Regions from separate parts of the Paenarthrobacter sp. 10L420 genome, predicted to be linked through region 3. Evidence: riboswitches for the same ligand, from Rfam matches in the RefSeq annotation. Region 3 holds a riboswitch; each other region holds the start of a gene.
The links. Region 3 has a riboswitch for cyclic di-AMP ahead of AC1DD5_RS16725 (hypothetical protein). Riboswitches for the same ligand answer to the same signal wherever they lie in the genome.
Positions count from the first base shown of each region.

Region 1: it holds a riboswitch for cyclic di-AMP, as region 3 does, so the genes downstream of both, AC1DD5_RS16235 (aggregation-promoting factor C-terminal-like domain-containing protein) here and AC1DD5_RS16725 (hypothetical protein) in region 3, are expected to answer to the same signal.
Region 2: it holds a riboswitch for cyclic di-AMP, as region 3 does, so the genes downstream of both, AC1DD5_RS24205 (NlpC/P60 family protein) here and AC1DD5_RS16725 (hypothetical protein) in region 3, are expected to answer to the same signal.

Region 1 is NZ_JBFTJK010000011.1:84,199-86,455, reverse strand. Features, by position in the region: gene AC1DD5_RS16240 (MerR family transcriptional regulator) at 1-454, opposite strand, end outside; gene AC1DD5_RS16235 (aggregation-promoting factor C-terminal-like domain-containing protein) at 640-1,470, opposite strand; cyclic di-AMP (ydaO/yuaA leader) riboswitch at 1,476-1,633, opposite strand; gene AC1DD5_RS16230 (sensor histidine kinase) at 1,768-2,257, opposite strand, start outside.
Region 2 is NZ_JBFTJK010000031.1:18,600-20,856, forward strand. Features, by position in the region: gene AC1DD5_RS24195 (NCS2 family permease) at 1-12, opposite strand, end outside; gene AC1DD5_RS24200 (copper resistance CopC family protein) at 126-749, shown strand; cyclic di-AMP (ydaO/yuaA leader) riboswitch at 924-1,092, shown strand; gene AC1DD5_RS24205 (NlpC/P60 family protein) at 1,096-1,866, shown strand; gene AC1DD5_RS24210 (FAD-binding protein) at 1,954-2,257, opposite strand, start outside.
Region 3 is NZ_JBFTJK010000012.1:12,626-14,882, forward strand. Features, by position in the region: gene AC1DD5_RS16715 (ATP-dependent DNA ligase) at 1-692, opposite strand, end outside; gene AC1DD5_RS16720 (hypothetical protein) at 740-973, shown strand; cyclic di-AMP (ydaO/yuaA leader) riboswitch at 1,103-1,253, shown strand; gene AC1DD5_RS16725 (hypothetical protein) at 1,256-2,257, shown strand, end outside.

The DNA of each region.
Region 1 (2,257 bases), on a different contig from region 3:
CGAGCTGCAGGCGTTGTTCGGCAGTGAAGTTGTTTTCGAGCACGGTAATCATCTCCAACGTTGACATGAATTGTTCAGGGGTGGGCATGGCGTGTCCGTCCATGCGTGACAACAGCTCGCCCAAACGGTTTTGGAGCGCTTGGAGTTGCTGGGCATGCTCCTGCACATGGACCAGCTGCTGTTGGAGGAGGTCTCGAAGGGACTCCAGATCATCCTCGGGCGTTTGCAGCGCCTTGCCGATGGCAGCGAGCGGAAGCCCCAGCATCTGAAGCGATCTGATCCGGTATAGGCGGCGCAGGTCGCTCTCCGAATACCGGCGATGACCAGATGATGTCCTTTGGCTTGCGGACAGCAGCCCGATCTCGTCGTAGTGGTGGAGCGTCCGCACGCTGACGCCACATGCTGTGGCCAGTTCACCGATGCTCCACGGTCCGGTTCCTGTTGTTCCCGTCATGGGCACAACGCTAAGTCCTGACGTTACGTGAGGTGCAAGCCGTCGCCACCTGAAACGCGAAAACCGCCCCGTTCCCGCTGTCAGCTGCAGTAATCACTGCTGCGAACGGCGGAAAACGGGGCGGTAATCAGGCCCTGCACGTTTGAGCCCGCTGGGGTGGGCTCAAACCTGCTTATTGAGTTGGCTTAGTACCAGTTGTTGGCCAAGTGGAAGGCGAGGGCGGCCGAGGGGGAGCCGTAGCGTTCCTTGATGTAGTTCAGGCCCCACTTGATCTGGGTTTGGTAGTTGGTCTCCCAGTCGGCGCCGGCAGTTGCCATCTTGGAAGCTGGCAGAGACTGCACGATTCCGTAGGCGCCACTGGACGCGTTGGTCGCGGTGGTCCGCCAGTTGGATTCCTTCTCCCACAGTGTGTTCAGGGCAGTCATTTCACCCGGACCCCAGCCGTAGCTGGCGAGGATGCTGGCGGCGTAAGCTTTGGCAGCAGCGGGATCGTCCACGGCCTTGGGAACAGCTGCTGCGGCTGCGGCTGCAGCAGCGGCGGCATCGGCAGCCTGCTTGGCGGCTGCATCAGCGGCAGCCTTTTCGGCGGCGGCTTGTGCGGCTGCTGCCTGGTCGGCGGCGGCTTTTTCGGCCGCAGCCTTCTCAGCGGCAGCCTTCTCGGCAGCGGCCTGTGCAGCTGCTGCTGCCTGATCTGCAGCGGCCCTATCGCCGGCGCCCTTCTTGGCAGCAGCATCCAGGGACGCAGAGATTTCCGCTGATTTGTTGCTGACCTGGGCCGTGGCTTGCGTCTCGGATGCCTGGCTCGTTTCCGGGAGGTTGAATGCGGCGTTTGCGGCCTGGCCAAGCGATGCGACGCCCAATGCTGCGGCAACGACTCCTGCAACAACGGACATGCGCTGACCGGTCTTGCCGCGGCGGGCAGCGGTCTTCAGAACAGACTGCGATTTGGTCAGGGGAGCGTTGTGTTCGTCACGGTGACGCGCGGAAGGGCGCGTCTGATCGTTGAATTCAGACATGTGTGATTACCTCTCAGCGCCTGCGGAGTTAGCTGTCGGGTTCGGATGAGGTCATCCGGCCGCGCGCGTAGCTGCGGCTTCACCCCAAGGGCAAGGAAAGTACTGTGCCCGGAGACTCTGGGTCCCCCGTCTCTGCCTCGAATGAGAACGGAACTCCGGGAAGTGGCAGAGCTCGGCGCATCCCGGGTGTGGGCCAACTATGGGCGACCCACCCTTTCGAAGGTACAGGAGGTTTCGGCTTAAGTCACATTTGGGTAACAGAGATCACGGTCACGGCGCGTCATGTTGCCTGATTCGTTATACGTGTTCGTTCGAAACTGACGGGAGTCTCAGAATGAACTCGGTGCACCCCGGCTTGGACGTTACTGCCACGCTTCCGCCGTGCGCTTGGACGATTGATTCGACGATTGACAAGCCCAATCCGGAGGTTCCTTCAGAGCCTGATCTCGCGGCGTCAGCGCGGGCAAAACGCGAGAAAACATGGCCCTGGAATTCAGGCGGAATGCCAGCCCCGTTGTCAGTGACCGTGACCACCGCGGTACCGTCCGCGGAGAGCACGACGCCAGTGATCACTGTGGTACCTGGATCGGTGTGTTTGCGGGCGTTGGACAGGAGATTGGCCAGCACCTGATGCAGCTGGGTTGCGTCCCCGCGTACCGTGATGGGCTCGTCGGGGAGTTGGAGCTTCCAGATGTGATCCGGTGCCATCACCTTTTCGTCGCTGACGGTCTCGATCACCAACTGGGTAAGGTCCACATCCGTGACCTTCAATGGCTGGCCTTCGTCC
Region 2 (2,257 bases), on a different contig from region 3:
TTGTTTCAGCATGAAGGTCTCCGGGGATCGGGGGAGTTTGCTCTCAAATCCTATGCCCGCCGATGCGGGGTGCCGGGACGATTCGCCTAGTCTGTAAGGAAGCCAACACTAGGAGAAACCGCCCCATGCGTACCATCCGCCCGCTTCTGGCCGCCGTCGTAGCCGCTATTGCGTTCGCTTCCGCGTTGCTGCTGGGCGCCGCTCCGGCCTCCGCGCACGACGTCGCCGAATCAACAACTCCGGCCAACGGTGCGCGGGTAGCTGAAGTGCCGGCGTCGGTGTCGATCACGTTCAACAACCGGCCACTGGCCATCGGTTCGGGCGTAACTGTCACCGCTGGGGGCGAAAACTGGGCAGATGGCGCAGTGGAGATCATCGACAACATGGCTGTCCAGAAGCTGCGTCCGGGCGCTCCGGCTGGCGAATACACGGTGGTGTGGCGCGTGGTCAGTTCAGACTCCCACCCGATTGAGGGAACCTTCAAGTTCACTGTTTCCGGAACAAGCACGACGACGGCGAGCGGCTCAGCAGGCGCCTCCCCATCGGCTTCGGCGGCTGTTCCGACGGCGGGGACGGCAGCGCCCGGTACCGAAAATAGTGAGCCCGCTCCGGCAGTTTCCCAACCCTTCCCCTGGAGCATTGTTGGCCTCGCCGTCGTGGCAATCGGTCTCGTGATCTTCCTCGCTGTTACAGCCCGGAAGAAGCTGGCGGCTCCGAACGAGCCGGATGACGAAAATTCCGCGGAATAACGGGGTTTTCTACATACTTGCGAAGATCTCGAAACGGTCACTGCGACACGCCAAAAACGAACTGCTCGTTACGTAAATGTGACTTTGAAGTGATCTTCCCGTACGGTTGTACTTGTGCCTGTTCCACGTAACGGGCATTTCCGGGCTGATTGCCTAGCTCTGCCACAGTCCGGAATCCGTTCGCAGACAAACCTACGGCAGAGACGGGGAACCCATTTTGGCCCGCTTTCAGAGCGCGCCTTGGGGTGAAGTCACGAAGCTTCCGCTGCACAGCGGGGGATAGTGGCCGGGTGACTCCCATCCGAATCCGACAGCTAACCTCGCAGGCATCGGGAGAGGCTCTTTCATGTCTTCACGCATTCTTCGCGGCCGTCGTAAGGCGGACAGCGTACGTCCTAATCCGTTCATTTCCATCTCCAAGGCTGTTGCCAGCAACGCATCCGGCGCAGGTCGCCAAGCCGCTGTCATCGCAGCAGCTTCAGGCCTCGTCCTGACAGGCTCCATTGCTGCCCACGCAGCAGAGACCCCTGTTCAGCGCGACTCCAGCCCTGCTACGGTCGCCGAGACCGTCACTGAGGGTCCCACCAAGGTTGTTACGGCCGCCTCCACGGCCACGATCAACTTCGAGCGCCCTGCGGTTGCTTCCGTTGCGGCTCCCGTTATTGAAAAGCCGGCACCCGTTGCTCCGGCTCCGGTTGCCAAGCAGGCCCCAGCAGCGGCCACTGTCAAGGCCGCCGCAACTACTACGGCTACCGCTCCGGTGGCAGCCGCGCCTGCTGCTGCGGCTCCGGCTGTTGGTGGCGTCAACGCCGCTATGGTTGCCTCGGCTTACGCCCAGATCGGCATCATGCAGGATTGCACCGCCATGGTGGAACGGGCCCTCGGCTCCGCAGGCATCCCGGTTGGCGACCTCGCACCCATGCAGTTCCTGAACTACGGCAAGGTTGTCAGCGACCCCCAGCCCGGTGACATGATCGTCCAGTCCGGCCACGTAGCCATCTACATCGGCAACGGCCAGGCCATCAGCGGTGGCATCAACGGCAACCAGACGGGCATCCACCCGATCAGCTGGCTCACCGCAACCGGCCCCATCACGTACGTACGCGCTGGCGCCTAAGCTTCACGCTCCAACTCAAAAGGCCGGTGCCTTCGAGGACTAACGTCTTCGGAGGCACCGGCCTTCTGAGTTAACTTTTGTTCGTTTCTAAGCCAGGGCGATGCCCGGCGAAGCTGGTAGAGCCACCTTGGCTGAGATTGCTTGCCCTACTGCCTTGGCTTGCCGGAGTACTTCCTTGGGCGTGGGTGTAATGAGTTCCCCCACGCCTACCAAGTGCATTCCCACGGCACGCATGGCTGCCACGAGGTTCTGGCCTATGGCGATTCCCAAGTCCGTAAGCATTCGGCGCAGTTGGCTCTGGGCGCAGCGCGTCACCACGATGTGGTCGGCCAGAAGAACTCCTGTGGCTGTATGCACGGCCCATTGCCGTGGGGTGGATTCAAGCGGGCCG
Region 3 (2,257 bases):
TGGCCGGCGTCGTTATACAGCCCGAGCAGCATCGACCCCACAACCTTTCCCGTTTTGTGCCAGCGGAATCCAGCCACCACACAGTCCGCGGTCCGTTCATGCTTGGTCTTGAACATGACGCGCTTATTCGGCTGGTACGTCCCTCCGAGCGGTTTGGAAAGTATGCCGTCGAGCCCAGCCCCCTCCAGCTTCACGAACCACTCCTGCGCTTGATCAAGTTCCGTCACCGCCGGCGTTACGTACACGGGCGCCTCAGCCCTGGCGAGCGCCTTCTCCAAGGCGGTTCGACGCTCGGAAAACGGCTTGTCCATGAGGTTCTCCCCGCCCAGGGCAAGGATGTCGAATCCGATGAAGGAGGACGGTGTCTTTTCGGCAAGCATCCGCACACGGCTATCGGCAGGATGGATGCGCTGCTGAAGGCCCTCGAAATCGAGCCTGCTGTCAGCTATGAGGACGATCTCGCCGTCGATCACGCATTTGTCCGGAAGGTTCTTCTGAAGGGCTTCCACCAACTCGGGAAAGTACCGCGTCATGGGACGTTCGTTGCGGCTGCCCAGGATGATCTCGTCACCATCTTTGAAAACGATGGTCCTGAACCCGTCCCACTTCGGCTCAAAGTGGCCTACATCAGGGATCGAAGGAACGGACTTGGCAAGCATGGGCGAAATGGGCGGCATCACTGGGAGGTCCATACGACTATGTTCTACCTGCCAGCCGCGGCGGAAGCTAGTCTTGGGCGATGGATATCTTGGCCGTTCTAGTGGCTGTACTGGCAGCACCTGCCCTCATTGCGGCCCTTTGGTTCTGGGTCTCGCGCCAGAACAGCAAGGGGAAAGTCCGGCGCGGCGCCGCGGGTGGGATCCTGGGCGTGACGGACGAAATTTTCCGACCCGAGACCCATTACGCACACCAAATCCAAAGGATCCAGCTCGAGTTGCCAGCCCCGGCTCCGGCCCCGGAGCCTAAGTCCTAACGGACCTTCGCGCTGGAAGGCGTCCCGCCCGTTACATTAATGTGACTTTACTATGGCGCTCATGTACGGTCTAAGAGCGACCCGTATCTCCGCTGGGCCGCTTCCGGGTTGACGCCGAGCTCTGCCGCAAACCGGGATCCGCCAGACTAGCGGCAGAGACGGGGGACCCAGAGTTCCCGGGCCTGATTTTCCATGGGCCCTTGGGGTGAAGCCGCCATGTGCGGCCGGACGGCCTCGTCCGAACCCGACAGCTAACCTCGCAGGCGTTGAGAGGCAACCACCATGTCCCCAACCATGGATCAGCCGCGCCGCGCCCAAATAGCGCGCGAGCGTACCCAACCAACCGGACGCCGTCGGGCCCAACCCAGCGGATCCTCCACCAGCACGCCGGAAGCAGAAACAGGTTTTACAAGCACGACGCCGGAACCCGCCACTGCTCCTGTTCCCACCCCTGCGGCACCCACCACGCGCGCAGCCGCTCGCGCGGCAGAGCGTGAACGGGCAGCCCAAGCTGTAATCGCTCCTGAAACAGCTCCGGCAGAAACAGCACCGGCGGACTCTGCCCCAGTAGACTCCGCTGCTCTGGAGCCGGCTACGGCTGCGATTCCAACAGTTCCGGCGCCCACGCCGCTCGCTCCCGAACCGGCTGCAGATCCCGAGCCCGCCACCGCTGCCATTCCAATGGTGGCTGCTGCTGCACCCACCCCCGCCGCGCACGAACCCGAGCCCGCCACCGCTGCCATTCCGATAGTGCAGGCGCCCACGCCCGGCACTGGGGATCCGGTCACAGCCGAAATTCCGACCGTTGCCGCCCCTCTTCCCACACCTGCGGCTCCGGCGTTCCCTGCTTCGCCGGCGGAGTCAAAGAGCCCTGCCCAGCTCGCGGCAGCCGCCACCGCCGCAGCTGGTCTCGCAAGCCGGAAAGCCCTTCGTGCCCAGGCATCCGGTAGCGGGACAGCCCCTTCCGCGACAACGGCTGCCGAGTCCCCGACGGGCGTTGCCCCCACGTTTGGAGCGTCGTCCTTCAGCCACGAACCACACGCAGTCCTCACCAAGGCCGCCTCGGTCAAGACAATGGGCCAGCGCATGGCAGTCGTCGCTGGGGCATTGGGCCTGGTATTGACCGTTGGCACCATGAGCCAGGCCTTCGAGCTTCCCTTCTTCGGGCAGGAAACACCGGCTCAGGAAGCCAGTGACGCAAAGACGGGTGGCGACAGCAGGCAGTCAACCTCGGCCACCCCCGCACCCAGCTCGTCCAGCTCCACTGCATCAGCTTCGTCGGCG